Regions from separate parts of the Streptomyces sp. NBC_00690 genome, predicted to be linked through region 1. Evidence: riboswitches for the same ligand, from Rfam matches in the RefSeq annotation. Region 1 holds a riboswitch; each other region holds the start of a gene.
The links. Region 1 has a riboswitch for cyclic di-AMP ahead of OID54_RS36540 (transglycosylase SLT domain-containing protein). Riboswitches for the same ligand answer to the same signal wherever they lie in the genome.
Positions count from the first base shown of each region.

Region 2: it holds a riboswitch for cyclic di-AMP, as region 1 does, so the genes downstream of both, OID54_RS23160 (C40 family peptidase) here and OID54_RS36540 (transglycosylase SLT domain-containing protein) in region 1, are expected to answer to the same signal.
Region 3: it holds a riboswitch for cyclic di-AMP, as region 1 does, so the genes downstream of both, OID54_RS28340 (M23 family metallopeptidase) here and OID54_RS36540 (transglycosylase SLT domain-containing protein) in region 1, are expected to answer to the same signal.
Region 4: it holds a riboswitch for cyclic di-AMP, as region 1 does, so the genes downstream of both, OID54_RS31525 (LysM peptidoglycan-binding domain-containing M23 family metallopeptidase) here and OID54_RS36540 (transglycosylase SLT domain-containing protein) in region 1, are expected to answer to the same signal.

Region 1 covers NZ_CP109009.1:8,604,613-8,608,684, forward strand. Annotated here, with positions in the region: gene OID54_RS36535 (HEXXH motif domain-containing protein) at 47-1,363, shown strand; gene OID54_RS36540 (transglycosylase SLT domain-containing protein) at 1,549-2,313, opposite strand; cyclic di-AMP (ydaO/yuaA leader) riboswitch at 2,317-2,473, opposite strand; gene OID54_RS36545 (MarR family winged helix-turn-helix transcriptional regulator) at 3,091-3,582, opposite strand; gene OID54_RS36550 (MFS transporter) at 3,693-4,072, shown strand, end outside.
Region 2 covers NZ_CP109009.1:5,282,791-5,286,862, forward strand. Annotated here, with positions in the region: gene OID54_RS23150 (C40 family peptidase) at 1-495, opposite strand, end outside; gene OID54_RS23155 (hypothetical protein) at 752-1,105, shown strand; gene OID54_RS23160 (C40 family peptidase) at 1,266-2,342, opposite strand; cyclic di-AMP (ydaO/yuaA leader) riboswitch at 2,405-2,569, opposite strand; gene OID54_RS23165 (ABC-F family ATP-binding cassette domain-containing protein) at 2,896-4,072, opposite strand, start outside.
Region 3 covers NZ_CP109009.1:6,462,056-6,466,127, forward strand. Annotated here, with positions in the region: gene OID54_RS28335 (M16 family metallopeptidase) at 1-1,356, shown strand, start outside; cyclic di-AMP (ydaO/yuaA leader) riboswitch at 1,605-1,767, shown strand; gene OID54_RS28340 (M23 family metallopeptidase) at 1,780-2,670, shown strand; gene OID54_RS28345 (HPr family phosphocarrier protein) at 2,965-3,246, opposite strand; gene OID54_RS28350 (bifunctional acetate--CoA ligase family protein/GNAT family N-acetyltransferase) at 3,614-4,072, shown strand, end outside.
Region 4 covers NZ_CP109009.1:7,235,009-7,239,080, reverse strand. Annotated here, with positions in the region: gene OID54_RS31535 (STM4011 family radical SAM protein) at 1-289, shown strand, start outside; gene OID54_RS31530 (SGNH/GDSL hydrolase family protein) at 391-1,155, opposite strand; gene OID54_RS31525 (LysM peptidoglycan-binding domain-containing M23 family metallopeptidase) at 1,382-2,416, opposite strand; cyclic di-AMP (ydaO/yuaA leader) riboswitch at 2,420-2,592, opposite strand; gene OID54_RS31520 (tyrosine-protein phosphatase) at 3,013-3,828, shown strand; gene OID54_RS31515 (DUF6126 family protein) at 3,940-4,072, opposite strand, start outside.

The sequences.
Region 1 (4,072 bases):
CGCTCTGCACGAGCCCGCCCCGCCCCACCACCGGCTCGACGGCGATGTGTTCCACGAGATCGCATCCGGGAACGGTGGCCCTCGGGCACTCTCCCTGCTGCGCAACGCTGAGTACAGTCGGCGGGTCATCCTCGCCCGGGCCGTCGTTGAACAGGCCGAACGGCGAGGCGGGGCGCTCGCCGCACAGGCGCGCGACGCATGGTCACTGCTGGGTGCGGCGCACCGCCGGGCCCCGTCCGTGGTCCATGAGATGTTGACGTACCCCTCGGTCGGGCCCGCCCAACTCTGGGCCCTCAACCAACTGACGACCGATCGATCCACGGCGGGTCCACCGCCCTCGGTCGATGCCCTGACCGCAGTGGCGGCGGTAGCAGCCGTACGTACCGGGCTGCCGGCCGCCGTCCGGTTGACAGTCCACAGCGGGGGGCTGCTCCTGCCGTCGTTGGGGCGTGCCCGATTCCCCCTGGCATCCGACGGCGAACCGGCCCTGGTGTCGACCACATCCGGTTCGCCGACGGTTCAGTGCGGCGCCACGACGGTGCGGATCCCCAGGGAACGGTCCGACCACGCCCTCGCACACGAGGATGCCGACATGCCCTGGCTGCCCCTGCGTGAACTTCTCGCTCCGGCCGACGATCCGGCACTCCTGCTGGACGACCTCGATCCGCACCTTCTTCCCGGCGGTGGGCATCCAGGGAGGTTGACCGTGTGTCAGTGGCAGCGGTGGCGGTGTGTCTTCGAAGAGGCGTGGCAACTCCTGCACACCGTTCATCCGGGGCAGGCGGTCGAGGCCCGATCTGCATACCGTGCGATCGTGCCGACCGGGGCACCCACCGACCGCAATATCTCCAGCAGTTCGGACGAGGCGTTCGGTTGCTCGGTTCTCTCGGTCCCGCGTTCGCCCCTCGATCTGGCCCTGGCGCTGGTGCACGAACTCCAGCACAACAAGCTCAGCGCACTCACGCACCTGGTCGATCTCGTCGTACGGGAATCCGGCGCACTCTTCTACGCGCCCTGGCGCGAGGACCCCCGCCCCCCGGGCGGCCTCTTGCACGGTGTGTACGCACACATGGGAGTGGCCCAGTTCTGGCGACGGCAGCGCCGGGCGTCGAAGGACGGAGCTACCGCCTGGCGGGCCGTGGTGGAGTTCGCGCGGTGGCGGGACGCAGCCAAGGAGGCCAACGAGACGCTGTTGGCGGGCGGATGTCTCACCGAAGCCGGACGGAGATTCGCCGAGCAGATGCGCAGCACACTTGCGGAACTGGCCCAGGAGCCGGTGCCCCGTGCGGCGACGGCACGGGCGAAGGAACTCGGTGACGAGCACCGGGATCGCTGGCTCCTTGACCACGGTGCGCGATGGTGAGTACTGCGGACTTCACTGCCCGGCGGCCAACTCATGGTGCCTGTACCGGCAGGTGACTGCTCATACGGGTCGTGGGAGTCGGCGCGGGAAACGCAGTGAGGCCCTGGAACCCCGTCGCAAGACGGGGTTCCAGGGCCTCAGCTGAGCATTACATGCTATGAGCTGATGAAGCCTCAATGGGCGACCTAGTAGGCACCGAAGACATTGTCGATCGAACCGTATCGGTCAGCTGCGTAGTTGCACGCGGCTGTGATGTTGGCGACCGGGTCATAGCTGTTCGTCGAAGTTCCGGGAACGTGGTAGGCGCGGAACGTCGGGTCAATGACCTGGAGGAGACCCTTGGAAGGGGTTCCGGCTATCGCGTTGGAGTCCCAGTTGTTGATCGCCAGGGGGTTGCCCGACGATTCGCGAATGATGTTCCGGTGAATTCCATCGTAGGTTCCCGGAATGCCGTGCTCGGCCATGACGGCAAGGGATTCCTTGATCCAGCCGTCGAGGTTGTTGGCATAGGTCACAGCCGCGGCCGGGGCGCTGTACGCCACGGGCTCGGCAGCGATCGTGGCCGTCTTGGCGGTGCTTTCCGGGGCCTTGGTGCCGGCCTTGCCAAGAGAGAGCTTGAGACCGGGGTGGATCAGCGAAGGATCGTCGCCGACGGCCTCGCGGTTCTGCTCGTACAGGCTCTCCCAGCCGCCGCTCAGCTGGTGGTCCGCCGCGATCTGGGAGAGGGAGTCACCCGTGACCACGGAGTATGTCTTGGCGGTGTCCTGCTTGCTGACCTGCTGCTGGGCGATGACTGCCGGGGCGGCCTTGGTGCTGGTCGGCTGGGCCGCGTGGGCGGTGGCCGTTCCCAGGGCGGGGATGGCGAGCAGGGCCCCGCTTGCCCCAAGGACCATGAGGCTCTTGGCGATTGAACTGTTCTGCGGGCGGCGGTGCTTACCGAATGCAGGCATGGCGAATTTCCTCTCCGTCGCCTGCGAGGTGAGCTGTCGGATTCGGGCTGGAGATGCCCGGTCGCACACTGTGCGACTTCACCCCAAGCCGTTCCATTGCTGGACGGCGACTTACCTGGTTCCCCCGCTCCTGCCATACGTGAGTGAGTGGGATTTGTTGGACGGTGGCAGGATTCGGCGGTCCGTCCGGATTCGAGGATGACCGTAGACGAGAGAACGGGAATGGAACAAGACTCGAATTCCGTTCGGATGGCTATTGGATCATTTCCTGTCTCGGAGCTCTCCCTTTCGGGATTTCGCTCGGATGCTCAACTTTCGTTCTGTGAAGGCGTTGTGGGGTTGCTCGGAAAGATCAATTCTTTGCCCTGCGTGACCCAAGTCACGCAATTTCTCGTTACCTGATAGAGATGATCCTTTGCGGGGCTTCCTCTTTTTGTGTAGCGAAAACCCCTAAATGGGCAATTCGGACTTAATGGGGCAGCCTTGTGGCGCCGTGCGGGTGCGGCGTCGTGGCGGCGGGGGCTGGGGGAGGGGTACGCCAGCGGCCAAACTCGATCCGTCGGGAAGTGTCGACGTCGCTCGGCAGGTGTCGTGCAGTCGCCTGTCGGGGCGGGTGAGGGCCGATGGCCCATGGGGGGAATCCCGCCCCATCTGTCGGACGGGGCGGGAGCAGGTGCGGGCGGGCGGTGCCGGCAGGTGATCTGGGTGCCCAGATGGCCGAGCGGACCGATTCTCCGGTGGTGTGGGCGTTGAACTGTCGGTAGCCCTCGCGGCCTGCTATCCCTCCGAGTGCTCGGTTCGAAGATCGGCGTCCATGGTGGCCCTCAGTTGAGCGAGGATGCCTTGGAGTCGGTCGAGCAGCTCGGGCGGGTGCTCGGCCAGGATGGCGTCCTGTCGTGAGTTCACGGACTCGAAGAACGACCGGGCGAGCTCCTTCGCCTGGGCGCTGGAGCGCAGAGTGACGATGCGGCGGTCGCTGTGCTCGCGGGAGCGCGAGATGTAGCCCGCGCGTTCCAGACGGTTCAGCAGGGTGGTCATGGCGCCCGATGTCAGGGAAATGCGCCTGCTGAGCAGGGCGGGAGACAGTGGTGTGCCGGACTCCTCGGCCGAGGCGATCTCCAGCAGGGCGAAGGCGTCCGTGGAGTGCACGCCCAACGTCACGGCGAAGCGTCGGCCGAGTTCGGTGAAGCTCGCGCCGTAGGCGCGGAGCTCTTCCGCCAGTCGTTCCCGTTGGGCCGCGACACCGTCGGGCGTCATCGACTCCTCCATCGAGGCGCCTCCTCTACTTCCTCGCGCCGACGATCCATGACGACGCATTGACAACCTATCGTCGATCACATTACCTTCACCGCGAAGTTACTTTACGGTGGAGGTATCTAGTGGTTGCTCCTTCTTCCCCCGCCCGGCGTTGGCTCGGTCTAATCGCCATCGCGGCCGGTGTGGCCCTCATCGTGGTCGACACCACGATCGTCAATGTGATCGTCCCGCCGATGATCGAGGACATCGGCATCAGCTCGGTCCAGGTGCAGTGGATCCAGGAGTCCTACGCGATCGTCCTCGCGGCGCTGCTCCTGCTGGCGGGGCGTTTCGCCGATCTCCTGGGTGCGCGCCGCGTCTTCATCGCAGGCGTGGCGGTGTTCGGCGCCACCAGCGTGGTGGCGGGGCTGGCGCCCACCGGTGAATGGCTGATCCTGGCCCGATTCCTCCAAGGGGTCGGCGCGGCCATGATCCTGCCGACCTCCTTGGCCCTGCTGAACGC
Region 2 (4,072 bases), 3.3 Mb from region 1:
CGCCAGACGCTTTGCCTGCTGCTCGGCCGAGGCGACCGTGGCGGCCCGACGGTCGCCGATGTGTGCGGCGAAGGCCGTCCGCCGCAAATACTCGTCCGGGGTCGAGGTGAAGGCGACCTCCAGGCCGGGTGCGCTGCCCCCGGCCCGGTACTGGGCGGCGGCGATGGAACCGAGAAGGCGACGCGTGGTGTTGAGCCGCTCCACCTCGCGTACGGCCGCGTCCCGCAACCTGTCGAGTGTGACGCGTTCCCGGGCTGCCGCCTCACGAGCCCGGTCATGCTGCTCCGCCGCGGCCTTGGCCTCCCGCTGGAGACCGTCGACCTCGGCCTTGATCTGTGTGGGGGTGGGTGCGGGGGCGGCCTGTGCGGTGCCTTGGAATGCGGTGGCGGTCGCAGTTCCGACGAGTGCGAGAGCGCTGGCCGTGCGGACGGCCGAGCCGGCGAGCGGGTACTGCCGGGACTTTCGGGGCTTGCGGTGCTGATGATGCGCGGCCACGAGAGCGTCCACGTCCTTCCGTGAAGCCGGTTGGGGGGAACCGGAGGCGGGAGGTCGCCTGGGCCAGGACCGTATGCCTGAGATGGCGGTAGTGGAGTGCTATCGACCGAATGTGGTGGAAGGTGTACAGCTCGCGTTGATTTCTGAAGGGGTTCCCGCGGGAGGTGTGACCCACTTCGTACCCCTGTGACCGATGCGGCGAATGAGGCACACCTGGCCTGAGGGTGGTGATATGGGGAGGGTTAGGCTCCGCCCCATGGAAGCACTCATCAATGTCTTCGTGGCGCTGCACATCATCGGCATCGCTTCTCTGCTGGGCGGATTTCTGACGCAGATGAAGGCGATATCTGCCGGTACTGCCCGTTTCAACCCGGCCATGCTGCACGGGGCGCTGACGATGCTGGTCACCGGCGTCGCACTGGTGGGCCTCAACCAGGCCGACGACCAGACGGTGAACAACATCAAGATCGGCATCAAGATGGCGGTGCTGGTCGTGATCCTGGGCCTGGTGTACGTCAAGCGGGACGAGGAGAATGTCGAGAAGGGGCTGTTCGCCGCGGTCGGTGGACTGACGGTCGCGAACATCTTCATCGCCACCGTCTGGACCTGACGCCCACGACAGGACGGTCCCATCGCGCCGCCCGGCCCGCCCGCCCCGTGGGGCCGACCCGAAGGTCGATCCGTACGGGGCGAACAGACTGGTCCACGAGGTGTGTTCAGCCGGGACTGCGCGCTGAGGGGGAGTCCGCACGGGGCGGAGCCGTCAGATGTCAGGCAGGTCGGACGATCCCCCGGATCGGCATCGTGTAGATCGACTCCTCACGCACTTCCACATGGTTGTCCACGCCCGGTTGCGGCGCGTGGATCATTCTGTCGCCGCCGATAGAGATGCCGACATGGCTGCTGTCGTCATAGAAGAAGACCAGGTCACCGGGGCGTAGCCCGCCCATGTCCACCTGCCGCCCGGCATGCGCCTGCTCCCGGGCGGTACGAGGGAGATCCACCCCGGCCGCCCTCCAGGCCGCCCGTGTCAGCCCCGAGCAGTCATAAGAACGCGGCCCCGTCGCACCCCGCACATAGGGCTTCCCCAACTGGGCCCGGACGAAGGCGAGCACCCCTTCGGCAAGAGCCGCGCCCCAGGGCGAGCCCGGATGCTTCTGGCGCTCCCGCTCCAGCCGCTTCAGTTCCGCCTCCTCCGCGGCCCGGGCCATCGCCGTGTGTCTGGCCTCCTCCTGGGTGATCCGCCATGCCTCGGCCGCCATCTCCTGCTCGACGGCCGCGAATCGCGCTCTGGCCTCCGCATCTCCCCGCCACAGCACGGAGCGCGCCTGGATCAGCTTCGACTGCACCTGCTGCTTTCCCGTGCGGAGGAAGCTCGGCGAGCGGGGGAGCGAAGTGGGCCTACCCGCCTCGGACGGTGGTTCGGCGAATGCGGCTCGCTGAACCGCTCGATCGGCGATTGCGCCGTGTTGGGCGTTGACCGCCGCCTTCAGCGGCGCTCTCCGATCGTCTTCGGGCGGGGTACCGCCCGGGGCGGTCGGCTCCTCGGTCGGGGCCGACGGCTTCGCGCGAGGCTGTTCCTCCGAGGATCCCAGGGCTCTGCCCGTCTGCCTGAGGCGTTCCGCGCGTCGGGCGTAGGCGGACCGCAACTCCTCGACCTCGCGGCGCTCTTCGGCGGCTGCCTGCTGGGCTGCTCCCCGCGGCGGCGTCCCTGTACCGGCCTTCCGGTACAGGGCGCCGATCTTCTGTTGGACTTCCTCCACGGAGGGCGTCCGGTCATCCGCCGCCTGTGCGTCCTGCGCCGGGAGGAGTCCGACGGACGCGATGGCCGCCGTGGTGAGTCCCACGGCAGGTGAGGGATTTGCTTTGCGACTTCGGGCCTTGCGATGCGACACCAAGGGCCGGCATCTCCTTCTTCCGTAGGCCGCCTACCGGGTTAGCTGTCGGGTTCGGGCGGACGGAAGAGCCCTACGGGCCTGCGCACGAACAGGCCCGATTCACCCCGGTGCTGCACGGTGGTTCCCCGGTTCCCGTCTCCCATGGGGGTGGAGACCGAATTCGGCGTGGCTGCCCGATCGGCGTGGGTCGCCGCAGTGGTGCGGGCTGCCTGAGCCAGCACGCTAGCCAAACCGTGTGGCTGCTGTGAAGATTGGTGTTCGATTTGTCCGATACATTTTCGTGACCTTTTCATTCGGTGTGCCGTCGAGCTCGGATGATTACCTTTCGCATCTGTACGAGTTCCACGTGTGACCGAACCTGGCCTTCTGTGGCATTTGCGCAGGCTGCCGTGCTCCGACCAGCGGCCGGATCAGGCCAGGGCACCCGCTGACGTGCTCGGGAGCAGTTCAAGCCGAACCGCCTAGGCTGCCGGGGCGTTCGGCGAGTCCCTCGATTCCCCGGTCAGCCCGCTGGTTCCTCGGGATGCCCCTCGGCCAGTCCTTCCTCGTCCAAGGTCCACCAGCGGGTGATCCCCAACTCCTGGAGGAACGCCCGGTCATGACTGGCGACGATCAACGCGCCGCGATAGCCGGCCAGCGCCTGGGTGAGCTGGGTGACGCTGGCCAGGTCCAGGCTGTTCGTGGGCTCGTCGAGCATGAGCAACTGCGGAGCGGGGTCGGCCAGGAGGAGTGCGGCCAACGTGGCACGGAACCGCTCACCCCCGGAGAGCGTTCCCACCCGCTGTTCGGCCCGGGCTCCACGGAAGAGGAATCGAGCCAGTTGGGCCCGGATCTCGTTGTCGTTCGCGGTGGGAGCCAACCGGGTCACGTTCTGGGCGATCGTGCGGTCGTCGTCGAGGACGTCCAGGCGCTGCGGCAGATACCGCATCGGTACGCGTACGGACACCGCGTCCGACGCCCCGTCCCCGACCGGGGCGAGCCGCCCGCTGATGGTGCGCAACAGCGTCGTCTTCCCCGCGCCGTTGCCGCCGAGCAGGGCGATGCGCTGCGGTCCGTGGACATCCACGGTGTCGATGACCGCACCCGTACGCAGTTGTACGCTCCGCAGACTCAGCACCGCGCGCCCCGGGTGCACGGTCGTGGCGGGCAGGTCGAGTCGAAGGGGCGCCTCCTCGCGCACCAGCGCCTCTGCCCGGTCCAACCGCTCGCGCGCCGCAGTCAGCCGTTCCTCGTGGACACCGCGCTCCTTTCCCGCTGCGACCTGGGCCGAGCGCTTCTTCACCTGCATCGTCGTCTTGTCCAGCCGGTTGTCCGCGTACATCTTCTTCCCGTACCGGACGCTGCGGGCCTGCCGGGTCTGCGCCAGGTCCAGTTCCTTCTTCTCCCGTGCGACCTGCGCTTCGGCCGCCTGTACTGAACGAGTGGCGGCCTCCTGCTCGATCGCGACGGCACTTCGGTAAGCGCTGAGGCCGCCGGTGAAGACCCGTACCTCCGAGCTGCGCAGCTCGGCGATCTGATCCACCTGTTCCAGCAGTTGCCGATCGTGGCTGACGACGATCACCGCACCACAGTGGCCGGCGAGCGCCGTCGAAAGGCGTCGACGGGCCGCTTGATCTAGGTTGTTGGTCGGCTCGTCCAACAGCAGTACCTGGGGACGGGCCAGCAGCAGCGCGGCCAAC
Region 3 (4,072 bases), 2.1 Mb from region 1:
CCGCAGCCCCAGCCGGGCGAGGCCAGGCCCTGGGCCTTCCCCGCTCCCGACCGGGGGACCCTGCCCAACGGTCTGACCGTGCTTCGCTGCCACCGCCCCGGCCAGCAGGTCGTGGCCGTGGAGATCTCCCTCGTCGCACCGCTGGACGCCGAGCCCGAGGGCCTGGACGGCGTGGCCACCATCATGGCGCGCGCCCTGTCGGAGGGCACCGACAAGCGTTCGGCCGAGGAGTTCGCGGCCGAGTTGGAGCGCTGCGGCGCCACGCTGGACGCCCACGCGGACCACGCCGGGGTCCGGGTTTCCCTGGAAGTGCCCGTGTCCCGGTTGCTGAAGGCGCTGGGGCTGCTCGCGGAGGCCCTGCGCGCGCCTGCGTTCGCCGACAGCGAGATCGAGCGGCTGGTACGCAACCGCCTGGACGAGATCCCGCACGAGTCGGCCAACCCGGGCCGACGGGCGGCCAAGGAGCTGTACAAGCAGCTCTTCCCGGCCACGCTGCGCATCTCGCGTCCTCGGCTCGGCACCGAGGAGACGGTCTCCCGGATCGACTCCGCGGCCGTGCGCGCCTTCTTCGATGCGCACGTGCGACCCGCCACCGCCACCGCGGTGGTCGTCGGTGACCTCACCGACGTCGATGTCGACGCCGTGCTCGCCGAAACCCTCGGCGACTGGTCGGGCGACAGCGGCGCGCCCCGTCCCGTCCCCGCGATCACCGGCGATGACCGCGGCCGGGTCGTCATCGTGGACCGGCCCGGTGCCGTGCAGACGCAACTGCTGATCGGCCGGGTCGGCGCGGACCGGCACGACCGGGTGTGGCCGGCGCAGGTCCTCGGTACGTACTGCCTGGGCGGCACCCTCACCTCGCGCCTGGACCGGGTGCTGCGGGAGGAGAAGGGCTACACGTACGGCGTCAGGGCCTTCGGGCAGGTCCTGCGGTCGACCGCCGACGGGACGGGTGCGTCCCTGCTGGGCATCAGCGGCTCGGTGGACACGCCCAACACCGGGCCGGCGCTCGACGATCTGTGGAAGGTGCTGCGCACCCTCGCTGCCGAGGGCCTGACGGACGCCGAGCGCGATGTCGCCGTCCAGAACCTGGTCGGGGTGGCTCCGCTGAAGTACGAGACCGCGGCTTCCGTGGCGAGCACGCTCGCCGACCAGGTGGAGCAGCACCTCGCGGATGACTACCAGGCCCAGTTGTATCTGCGGCTCGCCCAGACGGGCACCGTGGAGGCGACCGCCGCCGTGGTCAACGCCTTCCCCCAGGACCGGCTGGTCACGGTCCTGGTGGGCGATGCCGCGCAGATCGAGGAGCCGGTGCGGGCTCTCGGCATCGGAGAAGTGACCGTGGTGGCGGGCTGATTGACCGCTTCCGGTCGGACGGCCTGCCGTCTGCTGCAGGGCCCCGGTAGCCAGCTGGCGCCGGGGCCCCGCCGTGTCCCGGGAGTGCGAGCGACCCGAACAGGAAGGAAACCTGTCCGTTTTACGGGGAAGGCCACCGTCTCGACTGTGGCGTGGGCAACAAAAATGCCGGTCTGTTTGGCGCCTGGCGGTCCGTCCGCTTAGCGTCAGTGCGGCTGTTCGCGGGCAGTACGCCGCATCCGCGGCACGGACAGTCATCGCCGAGTCCCCGTCAGACGCGAGTCTGGGGAGCCGGGGACCCAGGTCCCTTGGGGTGAATCGGGTGCCTTCGCCACCGTGCGGAGGGACTCGTAGGAGACCTTCCTGCTCCGAACCCGTCAGCTAACCCGGTAGGCGAGAAGGAAGGAAAGGACCAGCCTCTACATGGCGCTCGCCCGTTCCACCGGGAGACACCGTGCCCCGGGCCGCAAGACGCGTACGAGTGCGGGATTCGCCTCCGCCGCGGCCCTCGCCACCACCGGAGTCGTCGGGACCCTGGCAGGTCCGGCCCTGGCCACCGATGACAGCTTTGCCGCCGATGCCGGCTCGGTCGCCACCCCCGATAGCCCCGATAGCACCGAGAGCGCTGAAGGCACCACCGCGGGTGCCACCCCGGTGACGATGGATGCGGCCGTGACCGGCTCGACCATCGTTCAGACGGCGCGTACCCAGCACACCCTGACGGCCCAGATGCTGTCCGCGCAGTCCTTGTCGGACGAGGTCGCCGACCAGGCCGTCATCCAAAAGCGCGAGGCACTGGCCCGGATGGAGGCGGCTGCGGAGGCCCGGCGCAAGGCCGAGGCCCGCGCCAACGAGATACGCGAGGCCAAGGAGCGTGCGGCCCGTGAGGCCGAGCGCCAGCGCTTGAACGCCTACCGGCTGCCGATCGCCGGATCCCACGTCACCACGGACTACCGTGCGGGTGGCTCGCAGTGGTCATCCGGCAGCCACTCCGGCATCGACTTCCACGCCTCCACGGGGACCCCGGTGGTGGCGGTGGGCGCGGGCACGGTCGTCGAAGCGGGCTGGGGCGGGGCGTACGGCTACAACGTCGTCCTCAAGATGAACGACGGTTCGTACACGCAGTACGGGCACTTGTCGTCGCTGAGTGTCTCCGTCGGTCGGAGCGTGATGCCGGGTGACCAACTCGGCCGCGCCGGCTCCACCGGCAATTCCACGGGGGCGCATCTGCACTTCGAGGCCCGGACGAGCGCGGACTACGGGTCGGACGTCAATCCGCTCGCGTATCTGCGCGCCCACGGTGTGAAGATCTGAACCGGGCCGCGCTGGCGGCCGGCGAGCGGTCGTCAGTGCGGGCGAGGTAGGCGCCAGCGCCTACCGACGGAATCCCACGGGGCCCTGAGCCCTCGGCTGGATCTGATGTCTCAAGGCATCCACAAGCACAGAAAGCCGCGGCCTCCCCGATCCGGGGATGCCGCGGCTTTGTTGCGTCCGACCCTGAGGGCCGGTGTCGCCAAGGGGTCGGTACCGCGGAGGGTCGTCCGCGGAGTGCGTCGGTCCGGTGGGGTGCCTGACCCGCGAGCGCCGGGGGTTCGGACGAGTGCCGGGTCAGACCGTCTCGGGAAGCTCGTCCAGGCCCTCGGCCACCAGCTTCGCCAGTCGGTCGAGCGCTTCGTCAGCGCCGGGTGCGTCGGAAGCGAGGACGATCTCCTCGCCGCCCTGCGCGCCCAGCCCGAGGACGGCGAGCATGGAGGCGGCATTGACCGGGGTGTCATCGACCTTGGCGATCGTCACGGGGACGCCGGAGGCCGTGGCGGCACGGACGAAGATGGAGGCGGGACGGGCGTGAAGGCCCTCGGCCCAGCCGACGTTGACGCGGCGCTCAGCCATGGTGTTGCCCTTCGAATTCAACGGTTGTCTAGACCAGTCTCTCACGCTGGTCCCTCCGGGAGCCGGCATCCCGACCTGTGGCGCGTGCCCCCAGGTCAGCGGCACAGGGCGGGATAAATCCCGTTCATTCGCACTGCTCAGCGCCTCCTGAATGTTGATCTTCCACAACTGCGGGGAGCCTCCCCTCGCTGGGCGAATCCACGACCGGGCCCCGACGTGCGCGCCGCCACCGCCCTTCGGCTCTTCGCAGGTGGGGCATCGCCCGCCCCGGGCCGGATGCCTCCCGGTCGCGCACCCCCGACGGTCCGCCCCCGCGGACTGTGCCGGGTAGCCCTCACGATCGGTCGGCGCGCTTTAGGCTTTCGGCATGCAGACCACGCCCGAGCACGCGTACCCCGATCACTGGGAAGCGGATGTGGTGCTGCGTGATGGCGCCACAGCGCGCATCAGACCCATCACCACCGAGGACGCGGACCGTTTGGTCAGCTTCTACGAACAGGTCTCGGACGAGTCCAAGTACTACCGTTTCTTCGCGCCCTACCCCCGGCTCTCCGCCAAGGACGTCCACCGGTTCACCCACCACGACTACGTGGACCGGGTGGGGCTCGCCGTCACCGTCGGCGGCGAGTTCATCGCCACCGTCCGCTACGACCGCATCGACTCCCGGGGCCGGCCCGCCAGCGCTCCCGCGGATGAGGCGGAGGTCGCGTTCCTGGTCCAGGACGCCCACCAGGGTCGAGGTGTGGCCTCCGCCCTGCTGGAGCACATCGCGGCGGTGGCCCGGGAGCGGGGGGTACGCCGTTTCGCGGCGGAGGTGCTTCCCGCC
Region 4 (4,072 bases), 1.4 Mb from region 1:
CGACGGCGACGGCACGGTACGGCGCTGCCACTTCGTCCCGGCGGAGTTGGGCAACCTCTACGACGGCTCCTACCGCGAGGCGCTGCGCCCGCGTCCGTGTCCACTCGCGGTGTGCGACTGCCACATCGGGTATGTCCACTTGGAGTCGCTGCCGCTGTACGACGTCTTCGCCGGTGGGGTGTTGGAGCGGATCCCGGCCTCGCCCGCCCCGGGGCGACGGCCTTCGAGCCGGGCGATCCTGCGTTCGCGGGATGCCGATGCCGGGCCGCCTGCTGGACAGACGATGTGACCGTAGCGGATCGGTGCAGGACCGCTCCGCGGTCGGGACCGTAGGGGAAAGGTGGACGACCGTTGCGCGGTCGGAGACCGGGCGGTGGGGGCGAGAGCGGGCTACAGGGGCAGCAGGTCGGGGCGCTTGGCCTCGATGTGATCGCCCGAGCTCTCGCCGCGGAGCCTGCGGCCGATCCAGGGCGCCAGATGCTCGCGCGCCCAGTAGATGTCGTCCCGCCGCACCTCCAACGTGCCGCGCCGCGGTAGCGGGGGCCAGGGCTGGTCGGGATCGTTGGTGACGTCGAGCCCCAGCACTTGCGCGGCGCGCACCGCGACCCTGGCGTGTCCGTCGGGCGACAGATGCAGCCGGTCGGTGTCCCAGGCACGACGGTCCTGGACTGACTTCAAGGACCACAGGTCGAGTACCGGACAGCCGTGCCGGTCGGCGATCGCCCGGACGTGCGCGGTGTACGTGGCCACCTTGCCCCGCAGATGGCGCAGTACCGGCATCCCCCGGGTGTCGAAACCGGTGGTCACCATGACGGTGCCCACCGCGTTGGCGAGGTCGGCGACCGCCCGTTCCAGTCGCTCGGCGACATCGTCCGGGTCGCTGCCCGGCCGGATGATGTCGTTCCCTCCGGCACAGAACGTCACCAGGTCCGGGGCGAGCTCCTTCGCGCGGGGCACCTGTTCGGCGACGATCTGGTCGAGGAGTCTGCCGCGCACGGCGAGGTTCGCGTAACGGAAGGTGTGTTGCGGCATTCCGTCACCGAGAAGCGCGGCAAATCGATCCGCCCAGCCGATGAAGGTTCCGTCAGGTGCGGGGTCCCCGACCCCTTCTGTGAAGCTGTCGCCGATCGCCGCGTACGACGCGAATGTATTCATGCTCCCTGTTCCCGAATCGCCTGCCACGACCACTCATCTTGTCCTCCGCGATGTGACCTACGCGACCGTAAGGAGGGGTTGACGCCGGGTGATCTATGCCACCAGGAAAAGGGCGCACCCCTGGGAATACACGAAAGCCCCGTTTCACGGCTGCGAAACGGGGACTTCCTCGTGCTGGTGGCCGTGGATCGCGGACGACCTCCGGCACCGGGTCAGGGCGACTCGGTCAGAGCGAGACGCCGTGCTGACGCAGGTACGACACCGGGTCGACGTCGGAGCCGTAGCCGGGGCTGGTGCGGATCTCGAAGTGGAGGTGCGGACCACTGGAGTTACCGGTGGAACCGACCGCACCGATCTGCTGCCCACCGCTCACACTCTGCCCCGAGGAGACCGAGAGGGAGGACAGGTGGGCGTACTGGGAGTACTTGCCGTCGGTGTGCTGGATGACGACCTCGTTGCCGTAGGCGCCGCTCCAGCCTGCGGAGACGACGGTGCCGGGGCCGACCGAGCGCACGGTGGTGCCGGTGGGGGCAGCGAAGTCGATGCCGGTGTGGTAGCCGCTGGACCACATGGCGCCCGAGACCTTGTAGGAGGTGCTGACGCCGACCGCGGAGAGCGGGCTGGCCCAGCCGGAGCCGGTGGCCTCGCTGGCGGACTCGGCGGCGGTGGAGGTCTGGGCGGCGGACGACTGGGCGGCCGGAGCCTCATCGTCCTTCTTGACCTCGGTCTCGACCTTGGCGGGACGCTCCTGCTTCGGCTCGACCTTGGCCGGGCGCTCCTGCTTCGGCTCGGCGGCGGCCTTGGGCTTCGCCGGCGCGGCGGGCTTGCTCTCAGCCGTCTTCGACTCGGACGTCTTGGACTCCGATGTCTTGGACTCGGCGGCGGACGCGCCACCGATGGTGAGCTTGAGGCCGGGGTGGATCAGCGAGGGGTTCTCGCCGACCGCGGCACGGTTGTCGGCGTAGAGCTGCTGCCAGCCACCGTCGACCCGGTGCTCCTGCGCGATCTTGGACAGGTAGTCGCCCGCGACGACCCGGTAGGTGACCTGGGTGGCCACCCGCTCGGCGGGCGCCGTCGCAGGTGCGGTGGTGGCGGCCGAGGCGACCACGGGGGCCGCGACGGGTGCGGTCTGCTCGGCGGCGAAGGCGTTCGTGGCGCCCATCAAGGGAAGGGCGATGGCTGCGCCACCGGTGCCGGCGGCAACGATTCCCCGGGTGATGGTGCTGGTCCTGGTACGGCGGTGCTTACCCTTTGCGGGCATGGCGCATTTCCTCTCCGGCGCCTACGAGGTGAGCTGTCGGGTTCGAGCTGGAGATGCCCGGCCGCGCTTCTGCGCGACTTCACCCCAAGCCGTCCGGAAATCCGGATCGGCGTACTACCTGGGTCCCCCGCTCCTGCCACGCGTGGATGTGGATGAATTCCGGGCGGCGGCAGGATTAGGCGATCCGTCCGGAGTTCCGTGACCGTAATCGAGCCCTCTTCTGGCAAACAAGCCGGGCCCTTTTCTGATCAATGACTAAGGTCACGACGGGGGGAATTTCCCGTAACACTCCGTGGAAGGCGATGCGACAACTCCCGCCGCCCCGTCGGAAATCCTCTGTGGTACGCCGCAACTGAGGGTCACCACTATGATCCCGCTCACGAGCGGGCCCTCAGCCACTCGACAGGCAGGACATCCAACCACCGAAGTACCCAATTCGGACAGAAGCAGCTCGTGCCTCCATCGCGGGTAATGGGTGGAACAATCGGCCCAAGAGAGATCACACAAAATGATCACCCGATGAGCGGATGTCGTATCGTCGAGAACACGCCAATGTCGGCGAGCCGCGCCGACGGCAGTGACCCTCAGGAGCCTCTGTGACGCAGCAGCTGCCGCCGCAGGTCCCGTCCATCGAGCCGGAACTGACCGGAGTACGAAACTTCCGGGACGTCGGCGGCCTGCCGGCTCTGGACGGACGTCGGGTGCGACATGGGCGGCTGTTCCGCAGCGGTCATCTGGCCCATGCGACCGGAAGCGATGCGGCGTTCCTGTCCTCGCTGGGGCTACACACGATCTTCGACTTCCGCAATGAGGCGGACATGCTGCTCGAAGGCCCGGACATTCCCCTCCAGGGCGTGCGCAACCTCAATCTCCCGCTCAGTGACCCTGCGGACGGCGCGGAGTTCTGGCAGATGGTGCGCGACGGAGACATCGAGCAGTTGCGGTCCATCCTGGGGGACGGCCAGGCCGCGGCACGGATGTCCGACTCCTATCGGATGATCATCACGGAACGCACCGGCGAGCACAGCAGGGTCCTGCACTCCCTCGCCGAGGACAGTGTCCCCGCCCTGATGCACTGCGCTGCGGGCAAGGACCGCGCAGGGCTCTCCATAGCCGTGTCACTGCTGGCGGTCGGCGTGGAGCGGGACGCGATCGAGGCGGACTACCTCAAGTCCAACGATCCGCACCGGCGGTACCGGGTGCACCGCAGTGATGCCTCACCGGCCGGGATGTCGCCCGAGGTGATGGAACTGCTCAGCCCGCTCTTCGACGCGCGCAGGGAGTACCTCCACACCGCGTTCGAGACCATCGACCGGACGTGGGGCGGAACGGAGCGGTACCTCACCGAGGGGCTGGGGATCACTCCCCGGACACGGGAGCAGTTGCGCGACCGACTGCTCGACGAGGTCTGATTCCGAGGGCGGGCGGGCGGACCTGACAGCCGTGGGCGCGGGCCATGACCGGCTTGACGCCCGCGGCGGTCACTGCCGCCCCGTGCAGGCGTCCGCCTCGATGACCGGTCGCTACTTGGCGCCCATCTCGAAGAGGAGATAGAGGAAGCCGGCGAACACATGGCCGGCGATCAGATAGGCAAAGAGGCGCACCCAGATGCCACGGGGGAACCGTCCGTTCTCCTTGCCCTTCCTGACCGCTGCG